DNA from 2 places in the Pseudoalteromonas sp. APC 3694 genome. Region 2 is predicted to be linked to the other one. Evidence: predicted binding sites of a transcription regulator. Region 2 holds the regulator's gene; the other holds the start of a gene.
The links. Region 2 encodes NrdR, which represses ribonucleotide reductase genes. Its sites were predicted from a motif close to AAACACNANATNTNGTGTTT; they were not measured.
Positions count from the first base shown of each region.

Region 1: nrdA (class 1a ribonucleoside-diphosphate reductase subunit alpha) is a predicted target of NrdR. The motif match lies at 2,053-2,072, and genes of this name have one in related genera.

Region 1 is NZ_JASDDE010000007.1:20,242-24,939, forward strand. It holds gene nrdA (class 1a ribonucleoside-diphosphate reductase subunit alpha) at 1-1,931, opposite strand, end outside; gene QMA00_RS04200 (HAD-IA family hydrolase) at 2,342-3,022, opposite strand; gene ubiG (bifunctional 2-polyprenyl-6-hydroxyphenol methylase/3-demethylubiquinol 3-O-methyltransferase UbiG) at 3,022-3,732, opposite strand; gene gyrA (DNA topoisomerase (ATP-hydrolyzing) subunit A) at 3,911-4,698, shown strand, end outside.
Region 2 is NZ_JASDDE010000029.1:29,012-33,709, forward strand. It holds gene glyA (serine hydroxymethyltransferase) at 42-1,298, shown strand; gene nrdR (transcriptional regulator NrdR) at 1,406-1,855, shown strand; gene ribD (bifunctional diaminohydroxyphosphoribosylaminopyrimidine deaminase/5-amino-6-(5-phosphoribosylamino)uracil reductase RibD) at 1,858-2,985, shown strand; gene QMA00_RS11305 (riboflavin synthase) at 3,010-3,663, shown strand; gene ribBA (bifunctional 3,4-dihydroxy-2-butanone-4-phosphate synthase/GTP cyclohydrolase II) at 3,692-4,698, shown strand, end outside.

The DNA.
Region 1 (4,698 bases), on a different contig from region 2:
ACACTAATGTGACCACGCGGTGGCTCGATACCATTAGTTGCATTTGAGATTTGCGATGACGTTTCTGATGGCATTAATGCACTCAGCGTGGAGTTACGCATACCATGCTCTTTAATGCTGGCACGTAATGTATCCCAATCAAGATGCAGTGGTTCATCACAAATCTTGTCTAAATCACGTTTGTACGTATCGGTTGGCATAATACCTTGCGAGTATGTAGTTTCGTTAAATTTAGGACATGCTCCACGCTCTTTAGCAAGTTCGTTAGATGCCTTCATTAGGTAGTACTGAATTGCTTCAAACGTTTTGTGCGTTAGAGCATTTGCGCTGCCATCTGAATAACGCTTACCGTTTTTAGCTAAGTAATAGGCGTAGTTAATAACACCTATGCCTAGCGTACGACGCCCCATAGTGGCATTTTTAGCTGCAGGTACAGGGTAGTCTTGGAAATCAAGTAGGTTATCAAGTGCACGTACTGCAAGCTCAGCTAACTCTTCTAGTTCATCAAGTGACTCAATGGCACCTAAGTTAAATGCAGACAATGTACACAAGGCAATTTCACCTTCTTCGTCATTCACGTTGCTAAGAGGCTTAGTCGGTAAAGCAATTTCTAAACATAAGTTAGATTGACGTATAGGCGCCACTTTTGAGATAAACGGACTGTGTGTATTACAGTGGTCAACGTTCTGCAAGTAAATACGACCGGTGCTGGCACGTTCTTGAGCAAACATAGAAAACAGTTCAATGGCTTTAATGCGTTTTTTACGAATTGACTCGTCTTGCTCATATTTTACATATAGCGCGTCAAACTCGTCTTGGTCTTCAAAAAATGCATCGTAAAGGCCAGGCACATCAGATGGGCTGAATAACGTGATGTAATCGTCTTTAATTAAACGCGAATACATTAGTTTATTAAACTGCACACCATAATCTAGATGACGTACGCGGTTATCATCAACGCCACGGTTATTTTTAAGTACCAGCAGATTTTCTACTTCTAAGTGCCAAAGCGGGTAGAATAAAGTAGCTGCACCGCCACGTACACCGCCTTGCGAACAGCTTTTAACCGCTGTTTGAAAGTGCTTATAAAACGGAATACAGCCTGTGTGGTACGCTTCGCCGTTACGAATAGGGCTACCTAATGCACGAATACGTCCGGCATTTATACCAATACCAGCACGTTGAGAAACGTATTTAACAATGGCTGATGAAGTCGCATTAATTGAATCTAAGCTGTCGCCACACTCAATCAGTACACATGAGCTAAACTGACGCGTTGGCGTACGCACACCCGACATAATTGGTGTAGGCAAAGAAATTTTAAATAGTGAAACCGCGTCGTAAAAACGTTTGATGTAATCAATACGCGTTTCACGTGGATAATCTGAGAATAAGCTTGCTGCTACTAATATATATAAAAACTGCGCGCTTTCGTAAATTTCACCGGTTACACGGTTTTGTACTAAGTATTTACCTTCAAGCTGCTTTACTGCTGCGTAGCTAAAGTTAAGATCGCGTGAATGATCTAAGTAAGTATCTAGTTCATCAAGTTCTTGCTCTGTGTAATCAACAAGCAAATGGGCGTCGTAGCGTTTTTGTTCAACCATGTTAGTAACGTGGTCAAAAAGACGCGGTGGCTCAAATTGGCCATACGCTTTTTTACGTAAATGGAATACAGCTAAACGAGCAGCAAGATACTGATAATCAGGTGATTCTTTTGAGATCTGATCCGCAGCGGCTTTGATAATCGTCTCATGAATATCTTTAGTACGAATACCGTCATAAAATTGAATATGTGATTTAAGTTCAACTTGTGAAACCGAAACATTGTTTAAACCTTCGGCGGCCCATTCAATAACGCGATGGATCTTGTCTAGATCAAGTGGCTCTTTACGGCCGTCACGTTTGCTTACAGATAACTGTTGGTTCATAGTTTTGCCTGTATTCCTTGGGAATTAAATATTTTTGACCAATGAGTGCACTCAAAACGCCCAGTGCCTATTCTTTTATTGTTATTTCTACCGCATAGGTAAATTTAATTGAATAACATTTAGCCACAATATCTGGTGTTGTTCAAATTAGAGATCACAAGATAGTGTGGTCTGTGATCTTTTGCAAGGGACAGAAACCGCTCTGATTGTGGATAACGTTGGGATAACGTAATTGTGTTAGTAGGCATTAACCTTTGATCATTCGGTTAAGTTGAAATTTGTAAAAATCAACTAAGGAAAGATTAAATTTACGCTTTTTAAAAATAAATTTTGTCTGCTTTTTTTATCATCAAGCTTTGCATAAAAACTAACACAATCACAATATGTAGTGTTTATAAATTAGTATGGCACTATATGTGGTTGAAAGCATCTATAGGGCTATGCCAATTAAAATCTGCATTCCAAGCTAATGCCTCGTCCACACTCGGTACATATCCCCACAGTGCGGTAGCGGTGTGCATATTCGCTGCTTTACCTGCTTGTATATCTCGCAGCGCATCACCTATATATAGGCAGCGCGAAGGATCAACACTCATTTGCTCAGCACAATGTAATAAAGGAAGGGGTGAGGGCTTAGATTCAGCTAAGGTATCACCACTTATCACAATTTGCGCATTTTTTAATGCAGGAATCGCCTTGACTAAAGGATCGGTTAAAAAGCCAGGCTTATTGGTCATAATGCCCCACGGGATCCCTTTATTATCAAGGGCAATGAGTAACTGTTCTATACCTACAAAGCATTGGGTATGGGTGGCAATATTGGCAGCGTAGTATGCAACTAGCTCTGCTAAAAGCTGCTCTTGCGATTGTTGCCCCCAGCCTTCTTTAAAACCAGCAGCAAGTAATGCTGCTGCACCATTTGAAGCTGCGGGCCGATATATATCACTGCCCACTTGTGGTTGTTGGTGATTATGCAGCACACTATTAAGTGCAGCGCCTAAATCATCAGCGGTATCAAGTAAAGTGCCATCTAAGTCAAATAGCAATGCTTGATATTCAATTGGGCTAGTAGGTGTTTGCGAGCTTGTCATTACGCTAACTTCTCAAAGTGCAGCATATAATTTACGCTAACATCATCATTAACCGTATATTGCTTTGAGAGTGGGTTGTAACTTAATCCTGCACTGGCACGTACCTTTAACCCTGCTTGTTCTGCCCATGCAATTAATTGCGCAGGTTTAATGAACTTTTTATGGTCGTGGGTACCTTCTGGCACCATTTTTAACAGTTTTTCTGCGCCGACAATAGCGTATAAGTAAGCTTTAGGGGTTTTATTAAGGGTGGAGAAGAATACATCGGCCCCAGGTTTTGCTAATTTAGCGACTGCATGGATAATAGAAGCAGGGTCGGGGACATGTTCTAACATTTCCATACAAGTAATCACATCAAAGCGCTCAGGGTGCTCATCAGCAAATTGTTCAGCAGGTACTTTTATATATTCAACGGGTACACTTGTTTCTAAACTGTGTAACTTAGCGACAGTTAAAGGCTCTTGCCCCATATCGATACCTGTTACCTTTGCCCCCATTCGCGCCATGCTGTGACTTAAAATACCGCCGCCACATCCTACATCGAGGGTTTCTTTGTCAAATAATCCTTTAGTTTTGTCTGCGATGAAATCTAATCGTAATGGATTAATTTCGTGAAGCGGCTTAAATTCGCCTTCTAAATCCCACCAACGTTCTGCGATGGCTTCAAACTTTGCTATTTCTGCGTTATCTACATTTTGATGTTCGGTCATAAAATACTTCCTCGTCAATCTGAGGCCATTATATAGGGCTAAATTGATAAATCGCAAAGTTTTGCGCCTGTAAATTAAAATTAATTGTGATAGCATGGTTGCTTAGAAATAATAACAAACACTCTTAATACCTAATAATGGGTTGTTAAGAGCTGATACTGAAGGAATGTGATATCAAATGACTGATCTCGCCAATGAAATTCTGCCAGTCAATATTGAAGACGAGTTAAAAAACTCCTACTTAGATTACGCCATGAGTGTAATTGTAGGACGTGCATTACCAGACGTACGTGACGGTTTAAAACCTGTTCACCGCCGCGTCTTGTTTGCAATGAACGAGCTTAGTAATGACTGGAACAAGCCTTACAAAAAATCGGCCCGTGTGGTCGGTGACGTAATCGGTAAATACCACCCACACGGCGACAGTGCAGTTTATGACACCATCGTACGTATGGCTCAGCCATTCTCACTGCGTTACATGCTAGTAGATGGTCAGGGTAACTTTGGTTCGGTTGATGGTGATTCAGCAGCGGCAATGCGTTATACAGAAGTACGTATGGCAAAAATGTCGCACGAATTATTAGCCGATCTTGAAAAAGAAACGGTTGATTTTGTGCCTAACTACGATGGCACAGAGCAAATTCCTGATGTGTTACCCACTAAAATACCTAACCTATTAGTAAATGGTTCATCGGGTATTGCGGTTGGTATGGCGACAAATATCCCGCCACATAACTTAACAGAAGTCGTGAATGGCTGTTTAGCGCTTATTCAAAACCCTGAATTGACCATTACTGAGTTAATGGATTACATTCCTGGGCCTGATTTCCCAACTGCGGCGATTATTAACGGTAAAAAAGGCATTGAACAAGCTTATCAAACCGGTCGTGGTAAAGTGTACATGCGTGCGCGTGCTGACATCGAAACCGATGAAAAGACGGGTCGCGAAACGATTATTGTTCATGA
Region 2 (4,698 bases):
GCCTCTAAAAAATACCCATACACGTTGCCCAGGAGACCCCAATGTTAGAACGTAGCATGAATATTTCGGACTTTGATCCAGAGTTATTTGACGCGATGAGCAAAGAAACATCACGTCAGGAAGAACATATTGAGTTAATTGCATCTGAAAACTACTGTAGCCCACGCGTACTTGAAGCGCAGGGTTCTCAGCTGACTAACAAATACGCTGAAGGTTACCCGGGCAAACGTTACTACGGTGGCTGTGAGCACGTAGACGTGGTTGAGCAACTTGCTATTGACCGCGCAAATGAATTATTTGGTACAGATTACGCAAACGTACAGCCTCATGCCGGTTCACAAGCGAATGCTGCTGTTTTCCAAGCTCTTTTAAGCCCACTTGACACTGTATTAGGCATGAGCCTAGCGCACGGTGGTCACTTAACACATGGCTCACACGTAAACTTCTCTGGTAAAACATACAACGCAATTCAGTATGGCCTTAACGAAGAAACTGGCGAAATTGATTACGCACAAGTTGAAGCGTTAGCACTTGAGCACAAACCAAAAATGATCATTGCTGGTTTTTCTGCATACTCAGGTATTGTTGATTGGGCTAAGTTCCGTGAAATTGCAGACAAAGTCGGTGCTTACTTATTTGTTGATATGGCGCACGTTGCAGGTTTAATTGCTGCGGGTGTTTACCCAAGCCCAGTGCCATTCGCTCACGTTGTAACAACCACAACACACAAAACATTAGCAGGTCCTCGCGGTGGTTTAATCATCTCTGCGTGTGGCGATGAAGAAATTTACAAAAAGCTAAACAGCGCTGTTTTCCCAGGTGGCCAAGGTGGTCCTTTATGTCATGTTATTGCTGCTAAAGCGGTTGCATTTAAAGAAGCACTTCAACCTGAGTTTAAAACATACCAAGCACAAGTTGTTAAAAATGCACAAGCAATGGTTGCGGTATTACAAGAGCGCGGCTACAAAGTAGTATCGGGTAAAACTGACAACCACTTATTCTTACTTGACTTAATCGACAAAGATATCACAGGTAAAGATGCAGATGCTGCCCTAGGTAATGCGAATATCACGGTTAACAAAAACTCAGTACCGAACGATCCACGTTCACCATTTGTTACCTCTGGTCTGCGTATTGGTTCACCAGCAATCACTCGTCGTGGCTTTAAAGAAGCTGAATCAAAAGAGTTAGCGGGCTGGATCTGTGATGTACTAGACAACATCGAAGATGAGTCAGTACAAGCGCAAGTAAAAGAAAAAGTGAAAGCAATTTGTGCAAAATTACCTGTTTACGCTTAATCCAAGAGTAAAATAGTAATTTAGATCACAACTGCACACATTTTTGTTATGATAATGGCCGCTATGATAGCGGCCATTTTTTGTTTTTAAAACGGAAACACACAGTTATGCATTGCCCTTTTTGCACCGCCAAAGATACTAAAGTTATTGATTCTCGCCTTGTAGGTGGAGGACACCAAGTACGTAGACGTCGTGAATGTAATGAATGCCACGAACGATTTACCACCTTTGAAGGGGCTGAATTAGTGATGCCACGGGTTATCAAGCAAGATGGCAGCCGCGAACCGTTTAATGAAGATAAGTTACTAAATGGCTTAACTCGCGCCCTCGAAAAACGCCCCGTAAGCACTGAGCAAGTTGACGAAGTGGTTAATATTATTAAGTCGCAGTTACGTGCCACTGGCGAACGCGAAGTGTCTAGCCATTTGGTGGGTGAGTGCATTATGGAAGCGCTTAAAAAGTTAGATAAAGTGGCCTATGTAAGATTTGCCTCTGTATATCGCTCGTTTGAAGATATACGCGAATTTGGTGAAGAAATAGCCCGCTTAGGGGAATAGTAATGACCAAGCAAAGTTCGTTTTCAGAGGATGATAAACGCTACATGGCTCGCGCTATTGAACTGGCAAAAAAAGGGCGCTTTACGACAACCCCTAATCCTAATGTTGGCTGCGTACTCGTAAAAAATAATAAAATAATAGGTGAAGGGTTTCATCAGTTAGCGGGTCAAGGTCATGCAGAGGTAAACGCACTGACTATGGCTGGTGAAAATGCCAAAGGTGCAACCGCTTATGTAACACTTGAGCCTTGCAGTCATTATGGTCGAACACCGCCATGTGCTGAAGGGCTAAAAGCAGCCGGTGTTAAAAAAGTGATTGCCGCAATGGTTGACAGCAACCCGCAAGTTGCAGGCAAAGGTCTGAAAATTTTAGCGGATGCTGGTATAGAAGTCGCTTACGGGTTACTTGAAGCGCAAGCTCGCGCATTAAACTTTGGGTTTTTTAAGCGCATGGAGCAGGGATTACCCTTTGTGACTTGCAAAATGGCCGCCAGTATTGATGGTAAAACGGCGCTTAAAAACGGGCAAAGTAAATGGATAACTGGCCCCGCAGCGCGCCAAGATGTGCAACTATACCGAGCACAAAGCTGTGCAATTTTAACCGGTGCCGATACGGTATTAATGGATGATGCAAAATTAAATGTGCGCCCAGAAGAGTTACCGTATTCTTTACCAACTGATTTACCACTGCGCCAACCGGTTCGCGTTGTTATTGACTCACAAAACAGACTTACCCCTGATCTTGCCTTATTTTCAATTCAAAGTGAGGTGATAATATTTACCACCAAGGTTGATAAATCGCATCAGTGGCCTCATTTTGTTAAACAGATTGAAGTACCTGAAAATAATAATAAAGTAGATTTACTGGCCGTGTTACACACGCTTGCCCAATTGCAGTTTAATAATGTGTGGCTAGAGGCCGGAGCGACACTGGCCGGTAAAATGACAGAACTTGATTTAATTGATGAGTTTGTTTTTTACATTGCTCCTAAATTAATGGGCAGCGATGCTAAAAGTTTACTAAATTTCCCAGAGTTAATGAGTATGCAAAATACCATTAATTTAACTTTTAATGAGTGTGTGCCAATTGGTGATGATTTACGTATCACAGCACTAAAAAAAGCTCATTAATCATTTTATATAAAGAGTAGCACTATGTTTACTGGAATAGTTGAAGCGACAGGTAAAATTGCGTTATTACAAAAAAAACAAGGTGATTTAGCTATTCGTATCCAAAGTAAAAACCTTGATATGAGTGATGTTAAGTTAGGTGACAGTATTGCAACTAATGGTGTCTGCCTGACGGTTGTTGATAAGCATATTGATGGCTTTAGTGCTGACTTATCAAATGAAACGATTAGCTTAACGGGATTTGCACATTACGCATTAGGGCAAACCGTTAATCTAGAAAAGGCGATGCAACCTGTTTCGCGCCTCGGTGGTCATTTAGTATCTGGCCATGTAGATGGTATTGCTACTATTACAGCGATTAATGCCAATGCGCGAGCAACAGAATATTGGTTAGCCACCGATGAAAATTTAATGAAATACATTCCCTACAAAGGGTCGGTTTGTATTGATGGTATTAGCCTGACGGTTAATGCGGTTGAAGGTAATAAATTTAAACTGACGATTGTGCCCCACACCAGCGAGCAAACGACCATAGCTGACTTTAAAGTTGGCACCCAGGTTAATTTAGAGGTCGACCAAATAGCACGTTATTTAGAGCGCCTAGTTAGAGGGGCTGACCAACCTTCGGGTTCAGATATTTCGATGAGCTTACTCGCTAAAGCGGGCTTTATAAAATAACGACATTGACAACTTATACGAGCAACTTATGAATTTAAACAGCGCACAAGAAATAATTGATGACATTAAAGCCGGTAAAATGGTTATTTTAATGGATGATGAAGACAGAGAAAATGAAGGCGATTTAATTATTGCTGCTGAACACATTAGTGCAGAAGCGATTAACTTTATGGCGACTCATGGCCGTGGACTAATTTGTTTAACGATGACTCAAGAGCGTTGCTCGCAGCTTGATTTACCATTAATGGTAAAAAATAATGGTGCCGCATTCTCAACTAATTTCACCATGTCAATTGAAGCATCAAAAGGGGTCACCACAGGTATTTCTGCAGCGGATCGTGCTCGCACTGTTCAAGCTGCCATTGCGAAAGGCGCTGTGCCAAGCGATATTGTACAACCAGGTCATATTTTTCCTATTATGGCGCAACCAGGCGGCGTGTTAACACGTGCAGGGCATACAGAAGCGGGGTGTGACTTAGCGCGTTTAGCAGGGCTTGAGCCATCATCAGTGATTGTAGAAATCCTAAATGAAGATGGCACCATGGCGCGTCGTCCTGATTTAGAAGTATTTGCTAAGCAACATGATATTAAAATTGGCACCATTGCTGATTTAATCGAGTACCGCAACCTAAACGAAACCACAATTGAGCAAGTTGCAAAATGTAAATTGCCAACTGAACATGGTGAGTTTGACTTAGTGACTTACAAAGACACCATTGATGGGCAGTTACACTATGCATTGCTTAAAGGTGAAATAAAACAACAAGAACCGACCTTAGTACGTGTGCATTTACAAAGTACTTTTAACGATATTTTACTCTCTGATCGCAATGCTGACCGTAGTTGGGGTTTATCGCAAGCAATGGCTTATATTGCTGAGCATAATGGCGCCTTAGTTATTTTAGGTAAGCAAGAAAGCACTGAAGAGTTAGAAGCCACAGTAAAAGCGTTTGCCGCCGCTGATGCGGGTGAAAATGTGACGCCACGTAAATTTCAAGGTACTTCGCGCACCGTAGGTGTGGGTTCGCAAATTCT